Regions from separate parts of the Rhizobium sp. OAE497 genome, predicted to be linked through region 2. Evidence: predicted binding sites of a transcription regulator. Region 2 holds the regulator's gene; the other holds the start of a gene.
The links. Region 2 encodes LexA, which represses DNA repair genes until DNA is damaged. Its sites were predicted from a motif close to TGTTCNNNNTGTGTTCNG; they were not measured.
Positions count from the first base shown of each region.

Region 1: the regulator LexA is predicted to act here: its motif matches at 3,293-3,310, upstream of ABIE40_RS18665 (helicase-related protein).

Region 1 covers NZ_JBEPOA010000001.1:3,734,483-3,742,458, forward strand. Annotated here, with positions in the region: gene ABIE40_RS18660 (RNA-binding S4 domain-containing protein) at 1-59, opposite strand, end outside; gene ABIE40_RS18665 (helicase-related protein) at 63-3,146, opposite strand; gene ABIE40_RS18670 (DUF3309 family protein) at 3,879-4,034, shown strand; gene ABIE40_RS18675 (YMGG-like glycine zipper-containing protein) at 4,063-4,350, shown strand; gene ABIE40_RS18680 (hypothetical protein) at 4,518-4,661, shown strand; gene ABIE40_RS18685 (beta-ketoacyl-ACP reductase) at 4,865-5,590, opposite strand; gene ABIE40_RS18690 (acetyl-CoA C-acetyltransferase) at 5,653-6,834, opposite strand; gene phaR (polyhydroxyalkanoate synthesis repressor PhaR) at 7,075-7,647, shown strand; gene ABIE40_RS18700 (hypothetical protein) at 7,658-7,976, opposite strand, start outside.
Region 2 covers NZ_JBEPOA010000001.1:1,725,694-1,733,669, reverse strand. Annotated here, with positions in the region: gene kdsA (3-deoxy-8-phosphooctulonate synthase) at 1-571, opposite strand, end outside; gene ABIE40_RS08985 (VOC family protein) at 568-1,446, opposite strand; gene lexA (transcriptional repressor LexA) at 1,651-2,364, shown strand; gene ABIE40_RS08975 (ComEC/Rec2 family competence protein) at 2,345-4,663, opposite strand; partial or broken gene gltA (citrate synthase) at 5,063-6,353, shown strand; gene lpxB (lipid-A-disaccharide synthase) at 6,386-7,561, opposite strand; gene ABIE40_RS08960 (LpxI family protein) at 7,558-7,976, opposite strand, start outside.

The DNA.
Region 1 (7,976 bases), 2.0 Mb from region 2:
AACAGCCATTTATCGAGACGCTGACGCGAACCGCTTGCTGGCTGTGTCTCCCCGCCCATCGGTTACTTCTTCATCTGCTCCTTCAAGGCAGCGAGCTTTGCGAAAGGTGAATCCGGATCGATCGGCTTTTCCTTGCGCGGCGGCTTGGCCTCGAAGCGCAGCGGCTGGGCGCCGCCGCGGTTGTTGTTACGGTCGTTGCGATCCTTGCGGTCACCACGGTCCTGACGATCGCCACGCTGGTCGTTGCGGTCGCCACGGCCCTGATGCGGCTTACCGCCGTCGCGGCCACGCTGCTGGCGGTTGCCGTCGCGGTTGTCGCGGCCTTCACGGTTCTCGCCGCCTTCGCCAGCGCCATGACGGCGGTTGCCCTGCGGACGCTCGTTATTGCCACCGCCACGGCGTTCGCCGCCATGATTGCGGGCCTGGCGCTGGTTGTCGTTGCGGCCGCCAAGGCGCCACAGGAGAACCGGCTTCGGCTCGGTGGGTTCGCCGTCTGCGGCGGCCGGAGCAGCCTCGGCAGCGACCTCAACCGCGACCGGTTCTGCTTCGGCAGCCGGCGTTTCAGCCGTTGCTTCGTCAGTCTGGTCGGCGTCGTCGTGATCGGCCTTCTCGGACGCATCTTCTGCTGCCGGCTCGGCGGCTGCAGCAGGTGCCGCCGAAGCGTCCTGCACAGCCAGATGAGCGGCCGCTTCCTCAGCCTTCACGGCGTCGGCGCGATAGCCGAGACCCTTGAGGATCTCTTCCATGTCTTCAAGCGTCGCACCAAGGATCGACAGCATCGCAGTCGTCGTCGTGAAACGGCGGCCGTCATAAGCGCCTTCGGGACGGTTTGCCTGACCCGGCTTCCACTGCAGCAGTGGACGGATGATGTCGGCAAGCCGCTCGAGGATGTCGATACGGACGGCGCGCTTTCCGAGGAACCGGAAACCGGCAAGCTTGTAGAAGGTGCGCTCGAAGCTCGGATCGGTGACGACAGACGTGCGTCCGGCGGCAAGCACCGGAATGAGGTCGCCGTAACCCGGCTTGTCGAGGCCGTCGTTCTTGAGCGCCCAGAGCAGCGTGATGAGCTCGGCCGGAGCCGGCTTCAAGAGTGCCGGGACGAAAATGTGGTAGGCGCCGAAACGCACGCCATAGCGGCGCATCGAGGCACGGCCATCCTGATCCAGCGACTTGACGTCGTCGGCAACGTCGCGGCGGAACAGAACACCGAGATTCTCGACGAGCTGGAACGCCAGACCCTTGGCAAGACCCTGCAGGTCTTCGGCGCGCGACAGATCATCGAGCGGCTTCAAAACCGTGCTGATGTGATGATTGACGAAGCGCTCGACGCGGGCGGCGACGTGATCGCGCGCATTGCCGGTCAGCTGCTCGTCGGCAAGCAGGATCACCCGCGGACGCATCACATGGTCGCTGCCGGACAGCCGGGCAACGGGATCGCCGAGCCAGCGGATCAGGCCATCGGCGCTGATCGCCAGATCGCCATTGCCAGCGGCATGCATGCGCGCTGCGCGCGCTTCGAATTCCAGAGCAAGCGCCTTCTGTGAAGCAGCCTGTACGGCCTTGGCGTCCGGTCCATCCGTCCCACCGACGGGCGTAAAGCGGAATCCGCTCAACTGACCCACATGATGCCCCTCCACAAAGACATCACCATTCACACTGATTTCAGCTTCCAGCATCGCATTCTCTCTCAGGCGCTTCATGAGCACAGATGTCCTGCGATCAACAAAGCGTTTCGTCAACCTTTCATGTAACGCATCGGACAATCGATCTTCGATTTCCCGCGTCTTTTCCTGCCAGTGTGTCGGATCGGCAAGCCAGCCGGGCCGGTTCGACACATAGGTCCAGGTTCTTATCTGCGCGATTCGCGCCGAAAGCGTGTCGATTTCACCGTCCGTGCGGTCCGCACGGTGCACCTGCTCCGCGAGGAAATCCTCGTTAACCGTGCCATAGCGCACAAGATCGGAAAAGAGCGTCGAGATCAGATCGGCATGCTGGGCCGGTGCAATGCGCCGGTAATCGGGCAGCGCACAAGCCTCCCAGAGCTTTTCAACCCTTTCGGGCTTTGTCGCAAGGTCAATAATTTCCGGATATCGTGAAAGATGCTCCAACGCCTGCTGATCGACAGCCGGCAGCGCCCGTGTCAGACCCTGGACGCTCGGCGGCTTTTCGAGACTTGCCCGTAGCGATTGTATCGATCCGAAATCCAGTTCCTTGGTCCGCCACTGCAGAACCTTGACGCTGTCGAACTCGTGCGACTCGATCCTCTGCACCAGCTCATCGTCAAACGGCGCGACCTGACCGGTGACCCCGAAGGTGCCATCCCGGACATGGCGGCCGGCGCGACCGGCGATCTGGCCGAGCTCGGCCGGATTGAGATTGCGGAACTGGTAGCCGTCGAATTTCCGGTCCTGCGCAAAGGCGACATGATCGACATCGAGGTTCAGACCCATGCCAATCGCATCGGTCGCCACCAGATATTCAACGTCGCCCGCCTGATAGAGCGCCACCTGGGCATTGCGGGTGCGCGGGCTGAGCGCCCCGAGAACGACTGCAGCACCACCGCGCTGACGGCGGATCAGTTCGGCGATCGCATAAACCTCGTCAGCCGAGAAGGCGACGATGGCCGAGCGCTGCGGCAGCCGGGTAATCTTCTTCTGGCCGGCGTAGAGGAGTTGCGACAGGCGCGGCCGCTCCACGACGGTGATCCCCGGCAGCAGCTGCTGCAGGATCGGACGCATCGTCCCGGCGCCGAGAAGCAGGGTTTCGTCGCGGCCGCGCAGATGCAGAATGCGGTCGGTAAAGATATGCCCGCGTTCGAGATCGCCGGCGAGCTGCACTTCGTCGATCGCCACGAAGGCGGCCTTGGTTTCCCGCGGCATCGCCTCGACGGTGCAGACGGAGAAGCGGGCATTCGGCGGCGAGATCTTCTCTTCGCCGGTCACCAGCGCAACGTTATGCGCACCGACCTTTTCGACCAGCCGCGTATAGACCTCGCGCGCCAGAAGGCGCAGCGGCAGACCGATCACACCGGTACCGTGCGCGACCATGCGCTCGATGGCATAATGCGTCTTGCCTGTATTGGTCGGTCCGAGCACCGCGGTAACGCCGCGTCCGCTCAGGATCATGGGCTGCGAATTCTGTGTCATGGTCCATGCAAGTGAGGCGGGGGAGCCTCAGGGTCAAGTCGGCAGACAACACATGGACAGGCGGGCCAGCAAACGCAAGAGCCGGGCCGCCGATATGCGCTGCTATTTTGATTCAAGGACCGCCGCTAAGCCTCTGTTTTTAGATTCGGAACAGCTTGAGAACGAATCGGCGACGAATCGCTGACTCCCGCTGATTCAGCTTTTGTTCACGGCTAAGTATTGGTTTTGAATCAGTTTTTCCCACTAGATGCTGAATCCGGCGGCTCAGAGGGCACGTTGAGCCAAGCCCACGGCCCATTAGCCGAGAATCGCCTGTCAATTGCCCGACAAAGAAATTTGCAAAATCCGCGAAAATTAACCTTCGGGCCAAAGCCGGAACGAATCACAGACGAATCACCGACCTCCGAAGTTTCGCGCTTTGTTCGCCGCTAGATGTTGATGCCGGGTGCAGCAAGCGACTATATGCGGAAGGCCTCGCGTGGATCTTTTTTCGTTGCGGCCGATCGCATTAACGTTTTCCGGCGCAATTTTACCGCCTGTTAAAAAACAGAACGAGGGACGGAACTTTTTCCTAGCTTCCGCGTTTTTATCTTTTCGCCCAATATAAAGTCCGCAATCGTAAATAAGGCGAAATCCGTTCACGTACATAAATAAGTTTAGCCGGGAACAAAAACCCGGGACGCGTGTTTATTGTCCATTCGAAACTCGGCGTGAGTTGAAGGACCGGAAAACATGCTTAGCACGATACTTCTCATTATCCTTATTCTGCTTTTGATCGGCGCACTGCCGAATTGGGGTTATAGCCGCGGCTGGGGCTATGGACCTTCTGGCGGTTTAGGGCTAGTTCTCGTTATTATCATTATCCTTGTCCTGATGGGCCGCATCTAAAGGCCATGTAACTGGGGAGTTGTAAGTCATGATGAAGAAAGTTGTTCTCGTTGCAGCACTCGTAGGTGCGCTCGCATCGTGCACGGCAACTGAGCAGGGCACCGCCATCGGCGCTGGCTCTGGCGCCCTTATTGGCGGTGCGGTTTCCAACAGCTGGGGCGGCGCCGCCGTCGGCGCCGTTGCAGGCGGCCTGGTCGGCGCTGCAGTCGGCAACTCTGTCGATCAGCGCAATGGCCGCTACAATCACCGGGTCTACCGCGACCGTTACGGTTGCTACATCATCGTGAATGGCCAAAGACGCGATGTACGTTGCTAATGCAGTGATCGCGTGATGAACGGGCGCTTCGGCGCCCGTTTTTATTTGTGCTCCTCGTCAACGCCGCGTTGACGCTTGGTTCCCAAAGCCGATCTGGCGAACCGCCAAGACACTCCCCACATCCCGATCAACAAGCCGGCTTCTTTCCGGCCAGAAAGGAATGTCCGATGGCTCAGCTCATTCTGTCTTCCGCTGCCGCCACCCTGATCGCAGCACTCTCTTTGGCAACAGCGCTCGCCGCCATCCGTGATCGTGGCGCTGCCATGCAGAAAGTCCCGGTCAAGGCGAAGCGTCACCCGCCGTCCCGCTGATCCCAGTTCAACAACTCGCAAGACCTCACACCCCAGCCCAATGAGGCCGGGAACAATGGAGATTTATCCATGCGCAAGATTATCGTCATCGCTGCGGCAATCGTTGCCGTCGCAACCTTCAGCGCCAGCGCCAATCCCTATGACGCCGGCAACTTTCCGAACACTACGGCAGTCACGGCCATCACCGCAGCGGCAGCTAGCCGTCAGACGAAGAACTGGCCGCCATTCGCGGTCAGGGTCGAGCCGGTGATGAAGCCCGCATCATCAGATGCCAGGAACACCACGCAGCGCGCGATCTCTTCGGGCTCGCCAAGGCGGCCCACCGGGATCTGCGGAATGATCCGCTCGTTCAGAACCTTCTCCGGCACTGCGAGCACCATTTCCGTGCCGATGTAACCGGGGCAAATGGCGTTGACGGTGATGTTCTTCGCAGCACCTTCCTGAGCCAGCGCCTTGGTGAAGCCGAGATCGCCAGCCTTGGCGGCCGAATAATTCGCCTGCCCCATCTGGCCCTTCTGGCCGTTGATCGAGGAAATGTTGACGACGCGGCCGAAACTGCGGTCGCGCATGCCGCCCCAGACATGATGTGTCATGTTGAAGAGGCCGGTGAGATTGGTGTTGATGACCTCGTGCCACTGCTGCGGGGTCATCTTGTGAAACATCGCGTCGCGGGTAATGCCCGCATTGTTGACGAGAACCTCGACCGGGCCGAGCTCCGCCTCCACCTTGGCAATGCCTTCGCCGCAGGCAACGTAGTCGGAAACATCCCACTTGAAAACGGGAACGCCTGTCACGCCATGGAAGGCCTGTGCCTTCTCGTCGTTACCGGCATAGTTCGCCGCCACCTTGTAGCCGGCGTTCTTGAGCGCCATCGAAATCGCTGCACCGATGCCACGCGTGCCACCGGTGACCAAAGCCACTCTGCTCATGTTTCGCTCCCCTTTGTTTTCGCTTTCAATCGCAAGCCATCAAGGCATGGATCGCATGCTATTTAAAGTGCTTCGAGGCACATCGCGACGCCCATGCCGCCGCCGATGCAGAGTGTTGCCAGACCTTTCTTGGCGCCGCGGCGCTTCATTTCGAAAACCAGCGTGTTGAGAACGCGAGCGCCGGACGCGCCGATCGGATGACCGATGGCGATTGCGCCGCCATTGACATTGACGATCGCCGGATCCCAGCCGAGATCCTTGTTGACGGCGCAGGCCTGCGCGGCGAAGGCCTCGTTGGCCTCGACGAGATCGAGATCGCCGACCGACCAGCCGGCTTTCTCCAGCGCCTTGCGCGATGCCGGGATCGGGCCTGTGCCCATGACCTGCGGGTCGACGCCGGCCGTTGCCCAGGAAACGATGCGCACGAGCGGCTGGATGCCGCGGCGCGAAGCCTCCGCTTCGCTCATCAGCACGGCAGCGGCGGCACCATCGTTAAGACCCGAGGCATTGCCTGCGGTTACCGAACCGTCCTTGTCGAAAGCCGGGCGCAGCTTGCCCATCGCCTCCATCGTCGCGCCGTGGCGAATATATTCGTCGGCATCGACGATCGTATCGCCCTTACGGCCCTGAATGGTGAAGGGCACGATCTCATCCTTGAAGCGGCCGGCCTTCTGCGCTGCTTCGGCCTTGTTCTGCGAGGACACGGCAAACTGGTCCTGGTCGTCACGCGAAAGCTGCCACTGACGAGCGATATTTTCGGCGGTGATACCCATGTGGTAGCCGTAGAAAGCGTCGGTCAGGCCGTCCTTGATCATCGTGTCGATCATCTTCATGTCGCCCATCTTCGTGCCACCGCGCAGATGCGCGGCATGCGGCGCCATGGACATCGATTCCTGACCGCCGGCCACGATGATCTTGGCATCGCCAAGCGCGATCTGCTGCATGCCGAGCGCCACGGCGCGCAGACCGGAGCCGCAGAGCTGGTTGACGGCCCAGGCCGTCGCTTCCTTGGGAACACCTGCCTTCATGGCTGCCTGGCGCGCCGGGTTCTGCCCTTCGCCTGCCTGCAGCACCTGACCAAGAATGACCTCGTCGACTTCGGCGCCATCGACGCCGGCGCGCTCCAGCGCGCCCTTGATCGCAGTCGCTCCGAGCTCATGCGCGGGGACAGTGGCGAATGCGCCGTTAAACGAGCCGACCGCTGTACGGGCCGCGCTGGCGATGACGATGGATGTGTTGCTCATGGGAAGCCTCCTCGCTTTTTCACCACTCTATATAAGGCGAAACTGGCAAAGCTTTTAGCCCGAGTCAAACGGCAAGACTGTCACAGAGCAATTTTAGGCCGCACTTACGAAGAGCGGAATTATGCCGCTAATAAAAGGGGTTGCCGCATCGCACAAAGAGATTGTCACCGGCGTTCTTTTGCGTCTACATTCGATATTGGAGGAAATTCCACATAATCAGACGGGGTTCAGGAGACTGATATGGCGAAGAATGAGGGTCAGATAGTCATCAAGAAATACGCCAACCGCCGACTCTACAATACGGGCACCAGCACCTATGTGACGCTGGAAGACCTGGCAGAGATGGTGAAGAAGGGCGAGGACTTCACGGTCCAGGATGCCAAGACCGGCGATGACATCACCCACTCAGTATTGACCCAGATTATTTTCGAGCAGGAATCGAAGACCGGCAACACGCTGCTGCCGATTTCCTTCCTTCGCCAGCTGATCACCTACTACGGCGACCAGATGCAGATGGTCGTTCCGAGCTTTCTTGAGCACTCGATGAAGGCCTTCACCGAGCAGCAGTCGCAGATGCGCGAGCAGGTGACACGCGCCTTCGGCGAAACGCCGCTCGGCAAGAACCTGCAGCTTCCGATGCAGATGGTCGAGGATCAGGTTCGCCGCAACACCGAGATGTTCCAGCAGGCGATGCAGATGTTCTCGCCCTTCATGACGCCTCCCGCCAAGGAGACGAAGAAGGCCGAAGCCAAGGATATCGATGAGCTGAAGGAACAGCTGCGCGCGCTTCAGAACAAGCTCGACAATCTTTGAGCTCTAGGCCCTAGAGACCGATCGAAACATCGCGGCCCGCCGTCCGGATAGACACGGCGAAGCCGCCGATCACATCGATCAGCGCCACCGTCATCAGAATGAAGAAGACCTGCGTAGCTGCATCCTGGACGAGAAGAAACTCGACCAGGAAGGCAATGAACACCAGCATCGACAGCATGTGATTGACCAGGCTGCCCGAGCCATTGCGGGTCGCCTTCAATATCTCGACGAAGAGAATGACGAGCGCCACGACGATGAAGAGATCGCCGAGCGCCATGCTCCAGATCGCCCCTGAAATCATCGAGAGAACAATAATGTCATGCTGAAGC
Region 2 (7,976 bases):
GCAGCGAGCGCATGTCGGAGACCAGCGTGTTGTAACCAAAGGAAGCACCGCGCTCGCAGAGCAGGATGTTCGGGTTGCCCGTCTCATTCAGCTTGGCAAGAACGTTCTTCATATCCCACGGAGCCAAGAACTGGCCCTTCTTGACGTTGACGGCGCGGCCGGTCTTGGCCGCAGCAACGAGAAGGTCGGTCTGGCGCGAGAGGAAAGCCGGGATCTGCAGGATGTCGACGACGGTTGCGACCTCTGCACACTGCTCCTCGGTATGGATATCGGTCAGAACCGGGAAGCCAAATTCCTTCTTCAGATCAGAGAAGACTTCGAGCGACTTGTCGAGGCCGATGCCGCGCTGCGCCGAAAGCGAAGTGCGGTTGGCCTTGTCGAAGGAAGACTTGTAGACGAGGCCGATGCCGAGCTTCTTGCAGAGTTCGCTCAGAACACCGGCGATCATGAAGGCATGTTCGCGGCTTTCCATCTGACAGGGGCCAGCGATGATCGACAGCTTGCCGGCATTGGAAAAGGTAACGCGGCCAGCGCCTTCGCCGACGGCGACTTCTGCATTGGTGTTGCTCATTGGGTCTCCTCGAAGGCGAAGATCGCGCCTTGTCCCGGCGCCGGCTTCACCAATAGACGATTGTTCATATTCAAGTAGGTGATCCCGTTAGCAGCCAAATGCGCCGCTGTCACGGCCAGATCAGCGACCGCAAAGACGATTGCCCGCGCCCGCAGGCCGTTATCGGTGCCAAGCGGCTCGACATCGAAATAGGCCTCCATCCCTTCTTCGGAATAGATGGCGATCCGGACATTACTGAGGGCGAAGGAAAGGCCGAAGGCGGCCTCACCGGGCGCAACGCCGCCACTTGCCGTCTGCAACAGCGACGCGAAGGCGTCGGGTTCCTCCGCGCTGAGGGCAATCTCGACAATGCCGAGAACGCCGTTGGCATGAGTCTCCAGCGCCTTGCGATCGGCCGGAAAGGCGTTGATCCGCTGGCAGGCGAAAAAGAACACATCGGGCGCCCTCAGATCGGCGGCAAAGGCGAGCTTGAAGGCGCCGGTCGCCTGCGTTCCATCGGGCATGACGATCGGGCGCGAGAACTCCACCATGTCACCGCCGCTCAGCTGCGCGCCATCATAGGCGGCCTTGTCCGCATCGGCATCGTCGGTGCCGAAGACGACCGCCGAGAAGCCATCATCGCCGCAGCGGAAGCGGAAGGCCTGGTCGCGGGCGATAAAGCTGTTGCCCTTGGCGGCGGCCGCATCGCACTCCGCCTGGCTCGCGATGCCGAGCGGCTCGAGATAGGTCTTGTCGGCGAGGAAGACGCAGGCATTCTCCGTTCCGAACGGATGACGGCCATTGGCGGCGACGGTGAAACCGAGACGGCCGAGTCGCTCGCGGGCGACATCGATATGGGTGACGGGCAGTACCAGATGATCGAGCGGATGCGTCATGGCGGTTCCCTCCGGTGAAGCCGGCAGAGATTTGCACGCCGCGCCGGGCAAAGCGCAAGCGCGGATAACCAATCCGGCAAAGAAACTTTCAAAAATGACGAAAAATGATGGGAAGTTTTACCAATATTTAGGCACTTGCGGAACACATATGGAACATATAGTGTCCGTTCTGGCTTTGTTTCACGAATCTGGGGAAAGACTTCGATGCTGACGCGCAAACAACAGGAGCTTCTCCTCTTCATTCACGAGCGGATGAAGGAGTCCGGCGTACCGCCGTCCTTCGACGAAATGAAGGATGCGCTCGACCTCGCCTCTAAGTCGGGCATTCATCGCCTGATCACAGCGCTCGAAGAGCGCGGCTTCATTCGCCGCCTACCGAACCGCGCCCGCGCATTGGAAGTCATCAAGCTGCCCGAGGCCTACAGCCCCAGCATCCAGCCGCGCCGCGGCTTCTCGCCAAGCGTCATCGAAGGCAGCCTCGGCAAGCCGCAGCCCGTCGCGCCGCCGAAGCCGGCGAACGAAGACAATAGCAGCTCGATCTCGGTTCCGGTCATGGGCCGCATCGCCGCCGGTGTGCCGATTTCGGCAATCCAGCAGAACACCCATGACATCACCGTTCCCGCCGATATGCTCGGAAACGGTGAGCACTATGCGCTTGAGGTCAAGGGCGACTCGATGATCGAGGCCGGCATCTACGACGGCGACACCGTCATCATCCGCAACACCAATACCGCCAATGCCGGTGATATCGTCGTCGCCCTCGTCGACGATGAAGAAGCGACGCTGAAGCGCTTCCGCCGCAAGGGCGCATCGATCGCACTCGAAGCTGCCAACCCGGCCTACGAAACGCGTATCTTCGGGCCTGACCGCGTCAAGGTTCAGGGCAAGCTTGTCGGCCTTATCCGCCGCTATCACTAACGGTGATCTCATCACCGTCAAAAGTGCCGCTACGCCAATCATAGGCGCGGTGGCGGGTCCAGGGGCGGTCGAGATCCTCGAAGGATGCGGTGACCGCTGCAGCACCTCCATCGAAGCTCAACTCGACAGAGCCTGTCCTTCTTAAAGTAGCGCCGGTGAAGAGCAGCGCGCCAGAGCGGCAGCTTTCAAGCCGCAGGCGCACCGGTGTGACAACGATATCGGATGCATCGCAGGCGGGGCCGAGGTAAGCGGCATTGTCGATGACCGTCAGCACCGAGCCGTTCTCCAGCTTTGCCGTGCACCAGGCTTTCTTGACGCAGGAAAACCGCTCTTCCCTGGCGTTCACCGCAATGGCGCTCTGCGCTTCCTGCTGTTGCGCTGGTGTCAGCCTCAATCTTTCGCCCGGCGGCGCGGTGGGGACCAGTGCCGATGTGATGAAGATCGGCTCGCGATGGCTGTCCAGCACCAGAGCCCGTTTCCACTGATCGAAGATGAAACCCGGCGGGCGCTGGCGATTGGTGGCGATTGCGCTTGAACCGATGATCCCCGCCATGCTGCCGTCCTCAGCAATGACGATCTTCGGCGGCGGCTTTTCGGGAAGCATGACGACCACAAGCGTCGACAGGGCCATGATTGCCGTGCCGATGTGCCTCAGCCGGGTGCGCAGCAGGGTCAATAGCAGGAAGCCCGCGACCGCAGCCGGGAAATACCAGGCAGGCAACCGGCCGACGCCGATATCACCGCCCCAGGACGAGACGGTCTTGGCGATCGCGATCACCAGATCGAGACCGAAGCCGACCACCTGCCAGGCCCAGGCATCCAGCCCAAACGGCATCAAAAGCATTGCAAGCAGCCCGGCCGGCATGATGACGAAGGAGATGACGGGCATGGCGGCGAGATTGGCAGGCAGGCCATAGGCCGTCAGCCGGTGAAAATGCTCGATCGAGAACAGCGCCGTCGAGAAACCGCCGATGACGGAGGTGAGCAGGATGCCGCCGAAGAAGCCGGCCGCCGATGACATGAGCCTGACGAGGCGCAATTTCGCAAAGGGCTTGTCGCGGGCCGGCCGCTCCTTCCAGAGCGCATAGCCGGCGACCAGCGCCAGCGTCGCGGCAAAGGACATCTGAAAGCTCGGCCCCATGATTTCTGAGGGCGAGATGGCGATGATGATCAGCGCCGAGAGCGCCACGTTGCGCAAACTGATCGACGGCCGGTCGAAGAACACCGCCGTCAGCATGATCGCCATCATGATGAAGGCGCGCTCGGCGGAAACTGCGAAGCCGGAAATCAGGAAATAGGCGGTGACGGCTGCAAGCGCTCCGGCGGCCGCGATCTTCTTGACCGGATAGGCCTGGGCGACGGACGGAAACAGGCTGAGCAGCGTGCGGAACCCGACGAAGAAGATGCCGGCGGACAGCGCCATGTTGAGGCCGGATATGGCGATGATATGGGCAAGACCGGATTGGCGGAGCGCTTCGGTGGTCTCTGCCGAAATCGCCCGCCGCTCGTCGGTCACGAGGGCGGCGGCGAAAGCGCCGGTATCGCCGGGCAAAATGCCCCTGATGCGATCACCGATGCCGCTTCTCAGCCGGTAGAGCCACTCGAAGGCGCTGTCGGTCAGCGAATGCTCGTCTGCGGCTCCCGGCGTCACCGTCGTTGGCGCCCCATAGAAAAACCCATTGGCGCCAACGCGATCGAAATAGGATGAGAACGAGAAGTCGTTGAGACCGGGGAGTGCCGGACCGGAGGGTGGCGTCAGCCGCGCCCTGCCCTTCACCCAGGTTCCCGTCTCGAACTCGGACTTGGCGCCGCGGGCGATGACAGTCACCCGGGCGGGCGGGCGTTTCACCACCGGGTTTTCGGTTGCGCGCAATGACAGCAGGTAGCGCCAGCCGCCGCGGCCGTCGCTTTCCCGGCGCTCGACCCGTCCCGTGACCGTCGTCGTCACGGCGGAATCAAGGAGGATGGTCTCGGCTCTCCACGTTTCGAATTGCGCAGTCGCCACGCCTGCCGCGACCAACGTCAATGCGGCGATCACGACGCGCATCCCCTCCCGCGCCCGATCGGTCACGATCATGAGAGTGAACAGCACCGCGATGAAGAAGAGCGGTATAATTGGCGAAACGCCGGTGCCGGCCGCAAACCACGCGACAGCACCAAAGCCGAGAGCAACTGGCGCGAAGAGCATTCGCGCACCGTAGGCGAGCTCTTCGTCGGCGCATTTCGGGATGTCGCCTATCGCGCGCCTGATGGATGATCGGAGCCGGTAGGCGCTGAGCGCGGCCGGTACGTGCCGCATCGGCACGGGCACGAGGCCAGAATAGGCGCGCGCTGGTTCAAGATGCGGCAATTTGGCCGCATCGTCCGAAAGCTTCAGGCTGATCTCGCTGCTTTTCAACCCCGGCATGTAAAGAGCCTTGCGACCCATTAAAATACAACCAAGATGCAACCCTGCGCGCGTTTCAGCAACAATAATCGATTGAAAAAACGCAAAAAATCGTGAGTGCAAAAAGCCTAAATAAATCATCGGCTTCCGCTATGCGTTTACAGCATCGCAGGAGTGCCTAAAAGTTGATACTGCGATGCACAAAATGGCGTCACGGTAACTTGGCATTAGGCGCGCTATCATATAGCAATCTGAGCGGACGCTTAACCCTATGGCGCTTTTATGGCGCCGCCGCCAATTTGGAGGATCAGAATGACGGATCAAAGCGCAACAATCAAAATCGGCGACAAGTCCGCCAATCTTTCCGTAAAGAGCGGAACGATTGGGCCAGATGTCATCGATATCGGCGCACTCTACAAAAACACCGGCTCCTTCACGTACGATCCTGGTTTCACCTCGACCGCATCCTGTGAATCGAAGATCACCTACATCGATGGCGATGAGGGCGTTCTCTTGCACCGCGGCTATCCGATCGAGCAGCTGGCCGAGCACGGCGACTTCCTGGAAGTCTGCTATCTCCTGCTTTACGGCGAACTGCCGACGGCAGCTCAGAAGAAGGACTTCGACCACCGCGTGACGCACCACACGATGGTGCACGAACAGATGAGCCGCTTCTTCACCGGCTTCCGCCGTGATGCGCATCCGATGGCCGTCATGTGCGGCTGTGTCGGCGCTCTCTCGGCCTTCTACCACGACTCGACCGACATCACCGATCCGCACCAGCGCATGGTCGCTTCGCTGCGCATGATCGCCAAGATGCCGACGCTGGCCGCAATGGCCTACAAGTACCACATCGGCCAGCCCTTCGTTTACCCGAAGAACGACCTCGATTACGCGTCGAACTTCCTGCGCATGTGCTTTGCCGTTCCCTGCGAAGAGTACACGGTCAATCCGGTTCTCTCCCGCGCCATGGACCGTATCTTCATCCTGCATGCGGACCACGAGCAGAACGCTTCGACCTCGACCGTTCGTCTCGCCGGCTCTTCGGGTGCAAACCCGTTCGCCTGCATCGCGGCCGGCATTGCCTGCCTCTGGGGCCCTGCTCACGGCGGCGCCAACGAAGCAGCGCTCAACATGCTGTCGGAAATCGGCTCCGTCGATCGTATCCCCGAATATGTCGCACGCGCCAAGGACAAGAACGATCCGTTCCGCCTGATGGGCTTTGGTCACCGCGTCTACAAGAACTACGATCCGCGCGCCAAGATCATGCAGAAGACGACGCATGAAGTTCTCGGCGAACTCGGCATCAAAGACGATCCGCTTCTCGAAGTGGCGATGGAACTTGAGCGCATCGCGCTCACCGACGAGTATTTCATCGAGAAGAAGCTCTACCCGAACATCGACTTCTACTCCGGGTATCACGCTGAAGGCGCTCGGCTTCCCCACGACCATGTTCACCGTTCTCTTCGCTCTCGCCCGCACCGTCGGCTGGATCGCTCAGTGGAACGAAATGATCGAGGATCCGCAGCAGCGCATCGGCCGCCCGCGCCAGCTCTATATCGGTGAAGCACAGCGCGATTACGTTCCGGTTTCCAAGCGCTAAGCGCCCGGACAATCCGAAAACAAAAAACCCGGTCAGCGATGGCCGGGTTTTTTCTTGTCCAGAACGTCGAGAACGATCTCCGCCGCCTTCTCTCCGGGTGGCTTTTCCGTCTGCATGCGTTGCCAGACGAGATCGTAGCCTTCCAACATGGTGCGCCGCTGCGCGGTATCGCCGGACAGCCGCTCCATCCAGCGGGCAAGCGCTCCGCCACGGACGCTGTCGTTGAAATATTCGGGCACCACGGCGTAATCGGCAATCAGGTTCGGGATCGCCGCCGTCCAGGTCTTGATGCGCGAGGTCATCAGCGAGATGATCCAGTCGGTCTTGTAGGTCGAGACCGTCGGCACGCCGGCGAGCGCCAGCTCGAGGATCACCGTTCCGGAGGCAGCAAGCGCCGCATCGGCCTCGCCGAAGGCCCGCCATTTGGCATCGCTGCCGATCAAGATTTCGGGCTGCACTTTCCACTGCGATACCAGCTCGCGCACCAGAGCCTCGCGGCGGCTGACCGTGGGCATGACGAAGCGGACGCTGCCATCGCGCGCCAGGAGATCATTTGCCGCATCCTCGAAGAAGGGCATCAGCTTGGATATCTCGGTCGAGCGCGAGCCCGGCAGCAGCATGATCGTCTTGCCTTGCTCCGGCGAGATGGCTCGAGCAGCGCGGCTGCTTCGCGCAGCCAGCAGATTTGCGTCCGCAGTCAGCCTGTGTCCGACATAGGTGGTCGCCGGGCCGCCAAGGCGCTGCATGACTTCAGGCTCGAAAGGCAGAACGGCGAGCACATGATCGACGTAGCCGAGCATGCGCTGGGCGCGGTATTCCTTCCAGGCCCAGACACTCGGACAGACGTAGTTGACGACCGGCAGATCAGGCAGCGCCGTGCGCACGCGCTTGGCAACGCGATGAGTGAAATCGGGGCTGTCTATGATGATCAGGATGTCGGGCTTGGCGGCAATCAGCGCGGCCGTCGTCTGGCGGATCAGCCTGTAGAGCGTTGGAAGCTTGGCGAGCACCTGACTGATGCCCATGATCGACAGTTCGGAATAGTCGAACAGCGATTTGAGGCCCTGCGCTTCGAGCGCCTCTCCGCCGACGCCAACGAGTTCGACGGGGCCGTCATGGATGCGCTTCAGGGCAGCGATGAGATCGCCGCCGAGCAGATCGCCGGATACTTCGCCGGCAATGATGCCGATCTTCAGGCTGCGGCTCATGCGAGCCCCCAGGATGGCAGGCCGCGATCCAGGCCGACGACGAAAAGGCCGGAGGCATTGGCAGCAGCGATCAGCGCTTCGCGCTCCAGCACCAGCGCCCTGCCCGCCTCGACGGCAATGCCCGCCAAACCGGCGCTTCTGGCATTTTCGACAGTCGACGGCCCGATCGAGGGCAGATCGGCGCGCAGGTCCTGTTGCGGCTTGCAGAGCTTGACAAGCACGCCCTTGCGGCGGGCTGAAATGCGACCTGCTGTGCGCAACGAGGCGACACGCTCCAGCATGCCGTCGGTACCCTCGGGGCCTTCGAGTGCAACAACGCGGCCGCCGACCGAAACCGCGCCCTGCCCGACATCGAGCAAGCCAAGCGCATTGGCCGCTTCCGCTGCCTTCAGGATATCGGTGATGTCATCCTTGC